DNA from 4 places in the Lysinibacillus sp. NPDC096212 genome. Region 4 is predicted to be linked to each of the others. Evidence: riboswitches for the same ligand, from Rfam matches in the RefSeq annotation. Region 4 holds a riboswitch; each other region holds the start of a gene.

Region 1 (4,217 bases), on a different contig from region 4:
TCCTGCGTAAAATTTGGTATTGCATACGTACGTTCAACTAATTGGAATGTGCCGTATTTTAAATAATACTCTGTCGCAGGTAGAGGAATATGATTTGCTCCATAGCTTTCATAAGCTTCGAAAACTTCTTTTACTGTATAGCCTTCCTCTTTGACATAAACCATTTCCTTAAAAGCAGAATGTCCAAAGATCTCTTGCCATTTACGCTCAACTGACACAAGTATGTTTTGAATGGACATGTTGTTCACAAACACATGACCTTCATTTAATTCATAAATAAGATAAGATGCAATGTTTTGCGCACTATACACATTTCCCATTTAAAACACTCCTTTATCATCAGTTTTGTAGATAAGAGTAGCTACTGGCTGAGTAACTACTCCTCTTCATATATTCAAAAGTGGGGGAGCACTTATGAAACTAAATTAGTTTGAGCATTAATTGAAAACACTTTACCGATCAACAAGTCGGCGCTTTAAATTGGTTCTAGGTTGGTAGCCCTTCGAACACTTTTCTTATTTCCTAGTATAAAACAAGGATTTAACCAAGTCAACAATACTTATAAAATTACTAGGTATTAATTTTAAACCATTTCATTACTCTCACCAAATGAGGGGAGCGGATGATGTAGCAACGTTTGACGCATTACCAAATGAGGCCTATCGAATGAGAAAATACGTAAACGCTACAACATTAGCCAATGTATTTTATTTATTAAGCTTCTACTTCTTGTTGTGAAGCTGTTACTTGTTCAATAGCTTGTTCTAAATCTGCAATGATGTCCTCTACTGCCTCTAAACCGATTGATAAGCGAATGAGCGACTCGGTTACGCCAGTTTGGATTAGCTCTTCAGCAGATAGTTGCTGATGTGTAGTAGATGCTGGATGAATAATTAATGATTTAGCATCCCCTACATTTGCTACGTGTGAGAATAATTTCACACTATCGATTAATTTACGCCCTGCTTCACGTCCACCTTTAATGCCAAATGTAAGCACAGAACCGAAGCCATTTCTTAAATATTTTTTAGCTAAATTATGGGTAGGGAAATCTTCTAAGCCGTTGTAATTTACATATTCCACAGATGGGTGGTTTCGTAAATATTCAGCTACTGCTAATGCATTTTCATTGTGTTTAGGAATACGCAAATGAAGCGTTTCTAAACCTTGTAATAAATTAAATGCCGCATCAGCACTTAATGTTGGTCCAAAGTCACGTAGCAGTTGCACACGCAGTTTTGTGGCGAATGCTGCATCTGCTGTGTCAATACCATAACGCAAACCGTGATAAGAAGCATCTGGCTCAGTAAAGCCTGGGAAACGTCCACGAGTCCAATCGAACTTCCCTGCATCTACTACAACGCCACCTAAAGTTGTTCCATGACCACCAATCCATTTCGTTGCAGAATGAACAACGATATCTGCACCGTAGTCAATTGGTGTAGAGCCATATGGTGAAGCAAATGTGCTATCAATAATTAATGGCAAGCCGTTTTCATGTGCTATATTTGCTACTGCTTCAATATCTAGTACCTTTAAACTTGGGTTACCGTAAACTTCAGCGAACACGGCCTTTGTTTTATCAGTAATAGCAGCTTTGAAATTTTCTGGATTTGTTTCATCTACAAAAATCGTTTTAATACCGTAGTTTGGTAGTGTGTTAGCGAATAAATTATAAGTACCTCCGTATAAAGAGCTACCTGCAACAATTTCATCGCCTGCCCCTGCAAGATTTAAAATGGAAAACGCGATTGCTGCTGCACCAGATGAAAGTGCTACTGCTGCTGTACCGCCTTCTAATAAAGCGACGCGTTTTTCAAAAACATCTACAGTTGGGTTTGTAATACGAGTGTAAATATTACCAGCTTCCTCTAAGGCAAAAAGACGTTGCGCATGAGCAGTGTCTTTAAAAACGAAAGCCGTTGAGCGATATACGGGTACTGTACGAGATCCTGTTACCGGGTCTGGCTCTTGGCCACCGTGTAACAGCAATGTTTCTGGTTTAAATTTTGTCATTGTATACCTCCAAATGGTTATTTTTTTACGATGGTACCGGAGATGAGGAGGATTTTTTCAGTAGAAAACAAAAACCCTCTTCAGCTAAGAAGAGGGTTGCGGTTGCAAGTTTTCCTCCCCTTATCTGCCAGATCCAAGTAAGAATCTGTAGGAATTAGCACCTTAGCAAGTTCGTCACTTACTGGTTGCCGGGCATCATAGGGCCTATCCCTCCGCCGCTCTTGATAAGAGTATGAGATTCAATTTCCATCGTTGTTACAAAGTATAAACATAGACTTTTTCTCTGTCAATACTAAAATTTTATTTTTTCCGAAACTTCTGTCTGCTTCTTTACGTAATCCAAACACATACACTATTTTAGATATTTATTGTTTTGGTCACCAAAGCATGGACTGATTTCCGTTTCGGCTGGGCGTTTCCTAGGGGCTTCGGGCTAACACAATGTTAGAACTTTTGTGATGAACCCATTATTTGGAAAGGAGAATTTTTATGATAAAAGCCGTTATTATTTTTCTTCTTGTTGGTTATTTGATTGGCTGTATTCACGGCTCTAAAGTTGCTCAGTTTTTATCAGGGGTAGATTTAAAAATGGCCGGTCATGGCAATGCAGGTGCCTCTAATGCAACACTTTCCCTTGGCTGGAAATACGGCATATTAGTTGCACTGATCGATATCGGTAAAGGCGTTGCAGCTATAATCGGTGCACATGTTTATTTAGCAGATATAACACAATTAACAGAAGTACAAGTTTGGCTCTTCATCTATATCGTAGCTTCCGGTGTCATTCTAGGTCATAATTTCCCATTTTATATGGGCTTCAATGGCGGTAAAGGAACTGCTTCAATCATAGGAATATTACTTGCGATTGATTGGAAAATTGGCTTGTTTGCACTCATTTTATTTGTTATTTTATCTTTCGTGACGAACTATTTAATTGTCGGTGTACTTGAATTTTATCTCGTTTTTTGTACAGCCACTTATTTATGGATTCCTGGAGTTGGCCCAACGATTTTAGCCCTATTACTTTTTGGTATAGCCATCATTTTGCATATCGAAAATATTAAGCGATTGATGCTAGGAACTGAGCCTAAAGTAACTTCAGCATTCAAAAAGAAAAAATAAAATCTTTTGGATATTTTTGTCTTTTCTTTGACCGTATATTTTCTCGCAACTGCCCATTATCGCTATAAATAGAGGGTATTTCACATACTAGTTTTTTTACAATAATTAGACAAATTAACTTTCTTAATAAAGCATTTTACTAGCCGATGTGAAAATTACAGTCATGTTTAAGAAAGGATGAAAAGTATGTCTACTTCTGAACAAGCAAAACCGAAACGTAATTTGAAACCACTCTGGATTGGATTAGCCTTCGCTTCATTAATCATCATTACTTTTTTACCTAACAACGGCGATTTACCTGTAGCCGGACAACGAGCTTTGGCTATTTTAGCTTTCGCGGTCATCCTATGGGTTACAGAAGCAGTATCCTATCCCGTTAGCTCTGCCATGATTATTGCTCTCGTTACAATCTTACTAGGGCTAGCTCCGTCAATGGAAGATCCAACGAGAGCGTTAGGAACATCGGATGCATTAAAGTTAGCATTAAGCGGATTTAGTAATTCTGCAGTTGCACTAGTAGCCGCAGCTCTTTTCCTAGCGGCAGCCATGCAAATTACGAATTTACATAAACGTCTTGCGCTTTGGATACTTTCACTAGTTGGAACAAAAACGAAAGCCATTGTATTCGGTGCTATTTTAGTATCTATTGCACTCGCATTCTTTGTCCCTTCTGCTACTGCACGTGCAGGCGCAGTTGTACCAATACTACTCGGAATGGTAGCAGCATTTGGTTTACCACGTGATAGTCGACTTGCTGCTTTACTAGTCATTACTTCTGTACAAGCTGTTTCCATTTGGAACATCGGTATTAAAACGGCAGCAGCTCAAAATATGGTCGCTTTAAATTTCATCAAAGAACAATTCGATGTAGATATTTCTTGGGGTGCTTGGTTACTTTACGCTGCCCCCTTCTCAATCATCATGTCAGTGGCTCTATTTTTCATTATGATTACACTAATTAAACCTGAAACAAGTAATATTGAAGGTGGTAAAGAAGTAATCAAAAAACAGCTTGCGGAACTTGGTCCATTAAAAGCTCCCGAAATTCGATTAATCATCACATCGGTAGTTTTACTATT
Region 2 (4,217 bases), on a different contig from region 4:
ATGTAATACCACCTGTAACCGATAAGGTTTTTGTAGTTGGTCCCATAGCCCCCGCTACAAAACGTGGCCAGTCGGATGTTGAAAACTCATCCACTACTTTGCGTGCAATTTCTACAGCGCGTTTATTAATCTCTTCCGCTTTCGCACCAAGATCATATTCATTTAATACAAGTGGAGTACTTCCAAATGTATTTGTACAAATAATATCTGCTCCAGCCTCTAAATATTTTCCATGAATTTTTTCAAGCACATCTGGTCTAGTTAGCACGAGATTTTCATTACAGCCATCATATTCCTCGCCGCCAAAATCCTCTGCTGATAAATTTTCATTTTGTAGCATTGTTCCCATTGCGCCATCAAGAATTAATATTCGTTTCTCTAGTTGCTCTTCAATCATGTGCTTAGCCATTTATACTTACCCCTTTTTTCTGTTCATCCAATTGCTCAATAAATTTCATTAATTCTAGCGTCATATCATAGCGTAAAAATGGTGTGATGAGGTAAATACCATTGAAATATTCCGCTGCTACTTCTACTAATTCTTTAGCAATTGCAATTCCTTCTAGTGTTGCGCGTTCCTTATCATCGCCACAAGCCCTCATACGTGCTAATGCATCATCAGATAGTTTGATGCCTGGCACTTCATGATGTAAGAACTCCGCACTTTTATAGCTCGTTACTGGCATAATGCCTATATAAATTGGTGTTTCTAAATGCTTTGTCGCCTCGTAAATTCCCACGATTTTTTCCTTTGTATAAACAGGCTGTGAAATAAAATAATCTGCCCCATGTTCAATTTTCTTTTCTAATCGAGAGACAGCGCGATCTAGTACACGTACATTAGGATTAAATGCAGCCGCTACAGAGAAATTTGCCTTTTTACGAAGCGGTTTCCCTGAGAACGATACACCTTCATTTAATTGTTTTATTAATTGGATCAGCTCCATTGAAGATACGTCATAAACGCTAGTTGCTCCTGGGAAATCGCCTACCTTTGTCGGATCTCCAGTAACTGCTAAAATATCATGAATCCCTAGTGCATTTAATCCCATTAAATGTGATTGAAGACCAATTAAATTACGATCTCGGCATGTTATATGGGTTAACGGGCGTACCCCGTGTGTTTCTTTCAGTAAGGCACCCATTGCGACATTACTAATCCTTGGAGAAGCAAGAGAGTTATCGGCCATCATGACTACATCTGCGCCCGCCTCATATATTTTTTTTGCACCTTCAATAAAGCCTTCAATTTCTAAATGTCTTGGCGTATCTAACTCCACAATAACCGAGCGTTCACGTTTTACTTTTTCATGTAATGGCTCATAATTTGCTGGCTCTGCCTCACGGACAACCTCTACTTTTTCTGGTTTTGCATACTTTTCCTCGACCGGGGATAGCTCCTCTAAGTACTTTTTCACTGCAGCAATATGCTTTGGTGTCGTTCCACAACAGCCACCAATTAAACGTACCCCCTGATCACGAAGCGCTACAGCTGCTCGACCAAAATAATCTGCCTCCGACTCATAAACGACACGCCCATCCTCCAAATCAAGAAGAGAGGCGTTCGGATACGCTGACATAAATGCCTTCTCAGGAAGCTCTACTCCTTCAAATGCTTGTATAGTATGGTGAGGGCCTAAGCGACAGTTAACTCCTACGATATCTGCACCTAACGCTTCAAGTTTATATAAGGCGTTATTTAAGCTCATTCCATTTTGCAAAATTCCGGGTTCGTGCATAGAAACTTGAGCGATAATCGGTAATTTCGTTTTAGCTCGCAGCATTGTTAAAGTCGCCGTTAGCTCTTCAAAGTCATAATAAGTTTCAAGTAAAAGACCATCTGGATTTCCTGCCAGTAAAACTGTTGCCTGCTCATCAACGGTTGCTAAAATTTCTTCTAACGTTGCGTCACTTTTACGAATACCACGGATTCCTCCAATTGTACCTAAAACAAATTGTCCACCATCTGCCGCTGCTCGTTTTGCAATCGTTATAGCAGCTTCATTAAACTGCTGTACACGAGATTCTAACCCATAGCGGGCTAATTTTATGGCATTAGCTCCGTAAGTATTCGTCTGAATAATATCAGCACCAGCTGCAATATATTCTCTATGAATCTTTTCAATTAATTCAGGTCTCTGTACATTCATTTCCTCATGACAGTACTCCAAGCCGTAGCCGTATAAAACTGTACCAATTGCACCATCTGCTGTTAGAACTTGCGTTTTTAACCTTTCAAGCAATTCCATAAAACTAACCTCTCTTCCCTAATCTTTAAAATAAAAAAAAGCCTTCTTTCATAAAAAAAGAAGGCTTTTACGTCATTTCGTAATTGTTTTCCTTCTCATCTTCGACACACGGTCTTCTGGATTTAGCACCTGACATTAAGTTGGTTGCTGAAGCTTCATAGGGCCAGTCCCTCTGCTTCTCTTGATAAGAATTTAGTATGAATTTTTTAAATAATTAAAAGAATCATATCGTTTACGAACGATTGAGTCAAGACTATTTCACTGAACAAAGGATAATTTTTACGAAATTTATAATATTTTGATTTATATCAAACAATTACGATAGTTTTTCTACAAGTTCTTCACCAATTTTTTTACCGTTTTGAATACATGCACCTATGCCTACTCCAAAATATGAGCATCCCGCTATTGATAAATTTGGATAGTTTTTCTCGAGCTCTTGTAAGAGACCTTGCAACGCTTCACGATGTGCCAAGTCGTACTTCGGCATCTGGTCGATCCATTTTGTCACGTCAACAACAGTTGGTTTTTCCTCAATCCCCAAGCTTTTTCTTACATCCTCAAGAGCAACTGCTGCTAACTCTTCATCTGTCATCATACGCAATCTCTCATACTCAGGGTTAATGCTCTTATAAAAAAGTCGTACAAGTAATTTCCCTTCTGCAGAGGTATGTTTCCACTTGCGGCTTGTCCACGTTGCTGCATTACAAATAACATCCGAATTATGTGACACAATATAGCCTGTTCCATCTGCTGGCAATCTATTATCGGGAACATCAAATCCTAAATAAATCGTAATGGCGGATGCAGTATTAAATTGTTTAAAATAGCCGTTCAACGATTCATCCTGTAATAAGCTTTGTACCGCTTCATTTGGCAGTGCCAATACAACATGATTTGCTTCAATCATTTTACCGTTTGCTAACGTAACAGAGTATAGATTCTCCTGCTTTTTAACACTAGTAGTGGCAATCCCTTTTATAATTTCTACATCCGTTAATGTTTCTTCAAGTCGATCAATTAGTGACGATAAACCATTTTTAAATGAAATAAATTTTTTGTTGGAGGCTTTCACAAATTGTTTCCTGTTTGCATCAAAACCTTTAATAATACTACCGTAATCGTTTTTGTAATCGATTAAATACGGTAAAGTCGAAGCAATTGAAAGTTGATTTAAATCTCCAGAATATACACCTGCAAGTACCGGCGCTATTTGGTTTTGAACAAGCTCCTCACCTAAATAATACGTTAAAAATTCCCCAATCGAGCTTTCTTTTGTAAACCTTTCATTCGGCATTGTTAAATCCTTTAACGCTTCTTTTTTACCTTCCTCAGATACAAGCGTGCTTTCCTCGAGAGATTGTAGGCTCATAGGAATACCGAACGTTGAGTCTGCTGGGATAGCATGTAGCTCATTATTTGTGTAAATATACGAAATACCTGTTTCGTTGTACACAAGATTTTGTTCAAAGTTTAGTTCCTCTACTAACTCCATGACACCTTTATGACGCGCTACAATAGAATCTGCTCCAGTTTCCATGATGAAGCCTTGTTCATATGCAGAGTGAAGCTTGCCACCAAGGTATGTATTTTTTTCAACAAGTACAAGTTTTACATCTAAGTTTTTCTCCTGAACTTGGCGTTGTAAATAATGCATCGTACACAATCCCGTAATTCCGCCACCTAATACAACAACTGTTTTCATATTAACCGCCCCTATTTTTAGTTCTTTATTTAGTATAAACTTTTTTTATCAAAAATTACGTTAAACCCTTTACAAATTTAGCAAAAATGGAGCTATCCAGCACATTGGACAGCTCCATTTTTTTATATTCAAATAGCATATATTCGCTAGAGGCTTTTATCTCCATAACGGAAATTATATATAAACAATTAATATAGTGTTATTTGTGCCTTAAAGTGTGTAGCGCCTTAATAGGAAACAACAATTTTCTTTGCCTTTTGCTT
Region 3 (4,217 bases), on a different contig from region 4:
CCATTTGCCTCCAATGACTTCAAGAGTGGCTTCAACACCGATATTATAAACTTTTTTCATTGTAAACCCCCTGTAATATTCAAAAGTAACTAAAAGTACCCTATATAACTTTTAGGCATGTATGAATATTACTATATACTATACAAAAAATCAAAGGAGATATTAATAGAATGAAAAATACAAAAGTGCCGAATGCTAAACTAACATTACTCGCACTTGCGATCAGTGCTTTTGGTATTGGCTCTACAGAATTTATAAGCGTCGGACTTCTACCATTAATTACAGAAGATTTCGGTATAACGTTAAGTACTGCGGGTTTAACCGTATCCATATATGCACTAGGTGTAACTATTGGTGCACCGCTTTTAACAGCCTTAACATCGCGCCTTAGTCGTAAAAATGTATTGCTGCTCGTCATGGTGCTTTTTATTATCGGGAATTTACTTGCAGCTCTAGCACCCTCATTCTCATTACTACTTGCCGGCCGTGTTATTTCAGCATTAGCACATGGCGTGTTTATGTCTATTGCCTCTGTAATCGCTGCAGATGTTGTGGCACCTAATAAACGAGCAAGTGCAATAGCTTTTATGTTCACAGGGTTAACATTAGCAACTGTCACAGGCGTCCCGCTAGGAACTTTTATTGGACAAGTAACTGACTGGCGAATGTCATTCATTTTCATTGTTTTAATTGGTATTATCGGGTTAATTAGTAATACTCTGCTTGTGCCGAGTCAGTTATCGAAAGGTAAACCAATATCTATTCGAGATATCGGGAAAGTATTAGGGAACATACAAATGCTATTAATTCTCTTTATTACAGCAATCGGATACGGCGGCGTGTTTGTAGTATACACATATGTTTCCCCTATATTAGAGCAATATATGGGCTACTCACCTCAAGCAATTGTCATTATCTTAGTTGTATTCGGTATCTGTGTTGCTATCGGTAATACACTGGGTGGTCATTTTGCTAATAATAATCCATTACGTTCTATCTTTATTATCTTTATCGGCTTAGCATTAGCACTACTCGGCATCAACTTCTTTTTAGAATCATCAATCGTTGGATTAATAATGGTCTTTATGATGGGGCTATTTATGTTTATGAATGTACCGGGATTACAGCTTTATGCCGTTCAGCTTTCAGAAAAATATATACCATCAGCTATTTCAATGGCTTCAGCATTAAATATTTCAGCCTTTAACATTGGTATTTTTCTAGGATCATACATTGGAGGAATCATCGTTCGCCACCAATCATTAGCTCATACACCTATATACGGATTCGGCATGGTGATGCTTGCCGCAGCTACTACATTTCTATGGTTACTCTTTGATAGAAACAAACTTTGAAGATTTATCGGAACAATTTCAGTTTTTATCAACGGGTGACTCCTTGGGCAGACGAGACCCTGGAGTGAAGCGGTTCATCGGATGCCCCCAGGAAACACCGAAAGCCTTTGTTGTACATAATATATGGTATCAGCATAGGATAGGAGGAATTTAGTTGTATTACAATCCTTATCCGTATTTTGTCTATCCTAATTATTATCCAACATGGGCATGGGCAATGGCCAATCAACCAACTACTCAACAACCTTTTAGACAGCTAGCAATGCCAACAAACCCAACGAATAGAAGTCCATTTCCACCCGTCAATACAAATAGATTGAAGACTTCTGCGAAACGGATCAAAGCTATTATGAAGCAAGCACAGATACTTACGGATAAAATTGATGAATCCGAGCCATTTGCACATGATCTTATGAACGCAGCACAGCAATCAAATAAAACAGAAGTTGAAAAATTAATCACGTCAACAGGCATTACTTTAAAATTCGAAACGAACTATACACCAGATGGATTTCGAATAACATTTACTGATCAAGGCTGTTGTAAGCTAACATTAATTTTGAATTGGTGAAGAGTTGGCCCTTTGAAGAGGGCCACTTTTTTTGCCTTTAGCATCTTTATGAATTTTAACCTTGTATCCCTATTGAACTTGTAAACTATAAATAAATATGCTAAAGTGTTTGTAATCTTTATTTCTGAAAATTCTTATATTGTTTTTTCTTATCAAGAGAGACGGAGGGATTGGCCCTATGAAGTCTCAGCAACCAGCCTATAGGTATGGTGCTAATTCCAATTGGCGAAATTTAGCCTTGAAGATGAGAAGACTTACTTTAGTTGCTTTGCACAAGAGTCCTCTTTCTACAAGGAGGGCTCTTTTTTATTGTTACATCCAAAAATAATTAAAAGAAAGCAGGAAGATATTATGGCAAACGAACTTTTACAAGCAATTCAACTATTGAAATCGAAAGAATGGGTGGATTTAACACATACATTTGGTCCTAATTCGCCCCACTTCTTTATGTTTGATGATGCAAAATTTGAAACATTATTTTCCCATGATGATGGCTTCTTTGCGCAGCAATTCACTTTCCCTGGGCAATACGGAACACATATCGATCCACCTATCCATTTTGTGCGAGATACACGCTATTTAGAGGAATTGGAGCTAAAAGAACTAGTGCTACCACTAATCGTTATTGATAAATCAAAAGAAGCCGAAGTAAATAACGACTTCACGTTAAGTGTTCAAGATATTCTTGACTTTGAAGCTGAAAATGGGGAAATTGAAACAGGTACCTTTGTTGCGTTGCGTACCGATTGGAGTAAACGTTGGCCAGATAAAGAATCTTTCAGCAACAAAGACGCTGATGGCAATAATCATATTCCTGGCTGGGGATTAGAAGCGTTACAATTTTTATTCGGCGAACGAAAAGTAAGTGCTATTGGCCACGAAACCTTTGATACGGATTCAGCAACAGATTTTCGTAAAAATGGTAAGCTAGATGGCGAATATTTTGTGCTTGAGCAAGATACTTACCAAATTGAGCTCATGACAAATTTGGATAAGCTCCCTCCAAAAGGTGCTGCTATTTTCAATATTGTACCAAAGCCTGAGAAAGCCTCTGGATTCCCTGTGCGTTCATTTGCAATATTGCCTTAAAAGATAAAAAGGTCTGATTCACAACCTGAGTAGGTATTGAATCAGACCTTTTTTACTTTGGCGAATTCCTTTTTTTGAAAATAAAATAAACGATTAACATTAGTATTAGGAACAATACTATAAGATAAATACTGTAGCGGGATAAATATACCCCAACATAACGCCAGTTCTCCCCAAGTACCTTTCCTAAGGTAATAAAAGTAAATGTCCAAATAACTGCTCCCGTATAGGCAAAGAAAGCAAATTTTTTATAAGGATAATTATTGATAGCCGCAATATATGCTGTAAGATGACGCACACCAGGAATAAAATATCCTATTAATAATAATCCCGGCCCTATTTTTGCAAATAATTTTCTAGTAAAGTCAATTTTCTGTTCAGTAATGTGGATTTTTGGACCGTATTTTTGCAATAACGGTAGCCCAAATCTATAGCCTATATAGTAGCTCAGAGTAATTCCCCCTGCCGCACCTACCATAGCGCTGATTAAAGCTGGAATATGTGCGAGGGTTTCTTTATATACGCTATATCCTACATATGTTAAAAATATCTCATCGGGAAGTGGCAGCCCAACAATCCCGCCAACTAGGATAAGAATGATGCCAAAATACCCGTAATGTTCTATTAGAGATTGCACGTGATGCGCCATAAATCCTTCCCACCTAAAGCATAATGAATTTCTTTTTACAGATAGCTTTATAATAACTCAAAGCAAACAATATTATGAGTATTATGACTTTAATACAATTTTCTCCAGGATTTATTATCACTGCCTGTAGATTGTATAGATGGAAAAATTATTTCTTTTTAAAAACTTTCTCCAATGTTGTATAGTGGTCGATTCATGCTATAAATCTCATTTCTCGGCTACTACTCTATTAAATTATTTGTAGCTCCCGAAGAGCATAATCAATACCATCCTCAGTTGATTTCTTCGTTACATAATTAGCGACATTTTTTAATGCTTCACTACCATTGCCCATTGCAATACCAAAGCCAACCTGCTCCAGCATGTCAATATCATTATCTCCATCACCAAAAGCAAGTGCTTCCCCAGGACTCAAGTCGAAATAATCTAGTACAGCATGGACAGCAATAGATTTAGAAACATCATGTTGCAAAACATTTGTAATATACGGGTGCCACCTTTTAAATAATAAATGAGGGAATTTTGAAGTATACTTTTTCTCAATATCCTCATC
Region 4 (4,217 bases):
ACAATATCCTTAAGTTCAGCAGATGTTTTATTTACTCCATCCTTAAGTTTAATTAAGCCCTTAGCTTCTAATAATGAAAGCATACGTCCATGATCTGCAACTGAGCTAGAAAGTAAAATTGTTGCACCTTCTGGAAGATCCTCAAGAGATTTATATTTTTTAGAGTAAATACCGATTGGTTCAATATGAATACCACCAGCGTTTACAAAATCATAACCCTTTTCTTTAATTTCCTTCTCTAAATAAGGGATGTGTTGGAAATAGTTTGCATCAATTTCGCCAGATTCTAAATCTTGGTTTGGTAATACATAATCTTGATATGTTTCAATTTTAAGATCGATACCTTCTTTAGCTAAAATCGGTTTTGCTTTTTCCAAAATAACAGCATGTGGTGTATTAGAAGCACCTACTGTTAATGTTACATTCTCTTTACTATCACCAGCATCAGATGATGAGCTTTTTTCTTCTTTTTTACCAGCACCACAAGCGGCTAGAGCTAGTACTAATACAGATAAAAATAATCCTGTTAATAACTTCTTCATTTTATTACTCTCCCTTTTCCTATATAAAATATGTTAGCGGTATGAAACCGAGATAACCTTTTAGATGTTCATAGTATGATGCTCTTTTTAGCGTTTATCTGTTTTGGTTGTAATTAAGTCGCCAATCCATTGAATAATAAATACTACTATTAAGATTAAAATAGTTGCCATTAAAGTTACATCTGTGCGATTACGTTGGAAACCATCTAAGAATGCTAAGTTTCCTAGACCACCTGCGCCAATAATACCTGCCATCGCAGTATAACCAACAAGTGCTACAGCAGTTACAGTAAGACCAGAAATAAGCGCTGGTAACGATTCGGGAATTAATACTTTCCAAATAATCGTTGACGTTTTGGCACCCATTGAACGAGCCGCTTCAATAACACCTTTATCAATTTCGCGTAAGGCGATTAATACCATTCGCGCATAGAATGGTGCAGCTCCAATAATTAATGCTGGTAAAGCCGCATCTGCGCCACGAATTGTGCCGAGTAAAAATTTCGTAAATGGAATTAATAAGATAATCAATACGATAAATGGAATCGAGCGGAAAATGTTAACGATTGATCCTGTTAAAAAGTTTACAATTTTGTTGGCCCATAGTTGGTTGGGACTTGATAAAAATAATAAGATTCCAATTACTAATCCAAGTATAAATGTGATGACCGTAGAAATTGTTGTCATATACAATGTTTCATACGTAGCGTCCCACATTTTTTCCCAGTCGACATTCGGAAAAAGACTAGTTAGCATTTGTAATCACCTCCGTTTGTACTTCGACTGTATTTAAGTAACTCAGTGCAGCAGCAACATTCGCCTCTGAGCCATCAATTTGCACAATAAGTGTACCGTACGCTCCATTTTTCGTTTGCGAAATATTACCATGTACAATACTTACTTCTACATCAAACTGTTTCACAAGATGTGAAATGACAGGCTGCTCTGTTTTTTCTCCTACAAAGATTAGCTTAACAAGTTGTCCATTAGGGTAATTTTCTTTAATTTGTGCCACAGTTTCCTGTGTTTCCTTCGTATCTGTAATTTGAGAAACGAATTTTTTCGTAATGGCTGCTTGTGGAGCTTGGAATACTTGTAATACTTCACCACGTTCTACAATTTCACCAGCTTCCATAACCGCTACACGATGACAAATCTTACGGATAACGTGCATTTCATGTGTGATTAACACAATCGTTAGACCTAATCGTTCGTTAATATCGACAAGTAGATCAAGAATAGCATCTGTTGTCTCCGGATCGAGTGCAGATGTTGCCTCATCACATAACAATACCTCTGGGTTGTTAGCAAGTGCACGAGCGATACCTACCCGTTGTTTTTGTCCCCCCGAAAGTTGTGATGGATATGCTTTTTCGCGCCCTTCCAAGCCAACTAGTGTAATCAATTCATTCACACGTGCTTCCCGTTTGGCCTTTGGCACACCTGCGATTTCTAATGGGAAAGCGATGTTTTCGGCAACAGTTCTAGACCAAAGTAAATTGAAATGTTGGAAAATCATACTAACCTTTTGTCTAGCATCCCTAAGCTTTTGTCCCTTTATGGACGAAAACTCTTGATTGTTAACCGTCACCTTACCAGATGTAGGCTTTTCTAAACCATTTAACAAACGAATCATTGTACTTTTACCAGCGCCACTATAGCCGATAATGCCGAAAATTTCACCTTTATTAATAGAAAGGTTGACGTCTTTAACTGCTGTTAATTCGCCATTCGTAGTTTTGTATTTCTTCGTAATATTTTGAAGATTGATCATAGCGAATTCTCCTTTTCTTATATCAATTATGCCTCGGCATAATTGTTGCTGTCGCTTCGCTTTCGCACAGATAAACATTACGTCCGGAATCGGCTTTGTGCTTAGGCCTGCAGATGTTTTTTGCGCGAAAGCGTAGTGCTAACGCAGCAACAGCAGCACCGATGCAGGTCAGTTAGCCATTATCGCATGGATGCGATGGTTTTAGGCTAACATCCTCTAAGCACTCCTTTTCGATTCCAGGACACCCGCTGAAAGAAATTAAAAAACCCCTTCACTTAAAGACAAGTAGAAGGGGTCACGTACATATACGCTAAACCGTTCTCTCATCTGTCAAAGATAAATCTTTGGGTGATTTGGCACCTTTTCACGTTTGTGATGGTTGCCGGGCTTCATAGGGCACTTCCCTCCGCCGCTCTTTATAAGAGTTCGATATATTTATTGTTTTTTTAATATATTTGTTACTTTACCATGTGATTAATATTCAGTCAATTAGTTTTTTAACAATTCGTATAAATATGGTACGGATTGGAAGGCATAAACCTTTTCTATCACTTCTCCGCCTTCACATACGAGTAAACATGGTACACTTTCGATTTTATTATCATAAGCTATTTGCTCTATAAAATTAATATTCGCCTTACCAACCTGTAGCTGTGGCAGCAATTGCTCAATAACCGCCATCATTTTCGATGCAACTGCGCACGTTCCACACATTGGCGTATATAAATAAAAGGCAGCCTTTTCACCGGACTGGATAGCCGTGTTCCACTGCTCTTTTGACCATTCTTCCATCTTTTTTCACGCAACCTTACAAAATATATTCATTATGGATTGAGAAATGTGCACGAAGCAATATCGCCGCTAACACTTTCCTCGGAGTTGTCTCAACTTCCTTATATGTTGGCATCGTACGTAAATGCTCAGCCTCTGGATAATGTCTGTCCATTAATGCCCGTAGCTTATTACCTGATGTATCTGCATCAAAAAATGTATAAAGCTCACAACCCTCATATGGATCGAGTAGCTCTTCTAATTGATGCACACCAATTGTACCATTTGTACAAAGTATTTTTACGTCTTCATTTAAAATAGGTTCGATTTGAAGTTTATCCGATCGGCCTTCGACAATTAAGCATTTTCCCTCGAACATCACGCCACCCCCATTTAGACATATCCCTTATAATTCATTATATCAACAAACCTTGTCGTTGATACAGTTAGATACCTATTAATAAGGGAATATACTTGCATTTACCTTACCAACTATAGTGGCAGGATGGTTAAGATAAAAAAAAACGTCGGTAGTTTCCGACGTTTTTCTGATCAATTATGCCTCGACATAATCGCGTCAGGAATCGGCTTTGTGCTTAGGCCTGCACGACGCAGGTCAGTTAGCCGTTATCGCATGGATGCGATGATCTTAGGCTAACATCCTCTAAGCACTCCTTTCCGATTCCATGACATCCGCCGGAGGCTTTAACTTCTTTTAGCTGATGTTTGAACACTCGCTGAAAGAAGTTAAAGGCTTGTCTTATTCTGCAATCATTTCTTCGTATTGCTCAGCTGTCATAAGCTTGTCAATTTCTGAAGCATCAGCAGGCTCTACAACGATCATCCATGCTTTTTCATATGGTGATTCATTAACGAATTCTGGGCTATCTTCTAAATCTGCATTTACTTCAACTACTGTACCTGAGATTGGTGCGTATAATTCAGAAACTGTTTTAACAGATTCTACGCTACCGAATGGATCATCAGTTTTGATTTCGTCGCCAACTTGTGGAAGTTCAACGAAAACGATATCTCCAAGTTCAGCTTGTGCGAAATGAGAAATACCGATACGTACTTTACCATCTTCTACTTTTACCCATTCGTGCTCTTCAGAGTAACGTAAGTCTTTA

Evidence for each region. Region 4 has a riboswitch for S-adenosylmethionine ahead of ACIQ7T_RS07000 (methionine ABC transporter ATP-binding protein). Riboswitches for the same ligand answer to the same signal wherever they lie in the genome.
Region 1: linked by a shared signal. The riboswitch ahead of ACIQ7T_RS27290 (O-acetylhomoserine aminocarboxypropyltransferase/cysteine synthase family protein) and the one ahead of ACIQ7T_RS07000 (methionine ABC transporter ATP-binding protein) in region 4 are both predicted to bind S-adenosylmethionine.
Region 2: linked by a shared signal. The riboswitch ahead of ACIQ7T_RS25150 (bifunctional homocysteine S-methyltransferase/methylenetetrahydrofolate reductase) and the one ahead of ACIQ7T_RS07000 (methionine ABC transporter ATP-binding protein) in region 4 are both predicted to bind S-adenosylmethionine.
Region 3: linked by a shared signal. The riboswitch ahead of ACIQ7T_RS24480 (cyclase family protein) and the one ahead of ACIQ7T_RS07000 (methionine ABC transporter ATP-binding protein) in region 4 are both predicted to bind S-adenosylmethionine.

Annotation. Positions count from the first base shown of each region.
Region 1 covers NZ_JBIWFQ010000052.1:4,195-8,411, reverse strand. The annotation lists gene ACIQ7T_RS27295 (hypothetical protein) at 1-320, opposite strand, end outside; gene ACIQ7T_RS27290 (O-acetylhomoserine aminocarboxypropyltransferase/cysteine synthase family protein) at 715-2,016, opposite strand; SAM riboswitch class I at 2,134-2,247, opposite strand; gene ACIQ7T_RS27285 (glycerol-3-phosphate acyltransferase) at 2,506-3,138, shown strand; gene ACIQ7T_RS27280 (DASS family sodium-coupled anion symporter) at 3,325-4,217, shown strand, end outside.
Region 2 covers NZ_JBIWFQ010000038.1:6,493-10,709, reverse strand. The annotation lists gene metH (methionine synthase) at 1-409, opposite strand, end outside; gene ACIQ7T_RS25150 (bifunctional homocysteine S-methyltransferase/methylenetetrahydrofolate reductase) at 402-2,249, opposite strand; SAM riboswitch class I at 2,342-2,440, opposite strand; gene ACIQ7T_RS25145 (protoporphyrinogen oxidase) at 2,566-3,954, opposite strand.
Region 3 covers NZ_JBIWFQ010000035.1:24,578-28,794, reverse strand. The annotation lists gene ACIQ7T_RS24495 (winged helix-turn-helix transcriptional regulator) at 1-60, opposite strand, end outside; gene ACIQ7T_RS24490 (MFS transporter) at 171-1,355, shown strand; gene ACIQ7T_RS24485 (YuzC family spore coat inner layer protein) at 1,510-1,926, shown strand; SAM riboswitch class I at 2,073-2,177, shown strand; gene ACIQ7T_RS24480 (cyclase family protein) at 2,278-3,015, shown strand; gene ACIQ7T_RS24475 (DedA family protein) at 3,068-3,664, opposite strand; gene ACIQ7T_RS24470 (Cof-type HAD-IIB family hydrolase) at 3,894-4,217, opposite strand, start outside.
Region 4 covers NZ_JBIWFQ010000005.1:116,603-120,819, forward strand. The annotation lists gene ACIQ7T_RS06990 (MetQ/NlpA family ABC transporter substrate-binding protein) at 1-542, opposite strand, end outside; gene ACIQ7T_RS06995 (methionine ABC transporter permease) at 630-1,298, opposite strand; gene ACIQ7T_RS07000 (methionine ABC transporter ATP-binding protein) at 1,288-2,316, opposite strand; SAM riboswitch class I at 2,637-2,741, opposite strand; gene ACIQ7T_RS07005 (thioredoxin family protein) at 2,806-3,108, opposite strand; gene ACIQ7T_RS07010 (toprim domain-containing protein) at 3,125-3,466, opposite strand; gene gcvH (glycine cleavage system protein GcvH) at 3,848-4,217, opposite strand, start outside.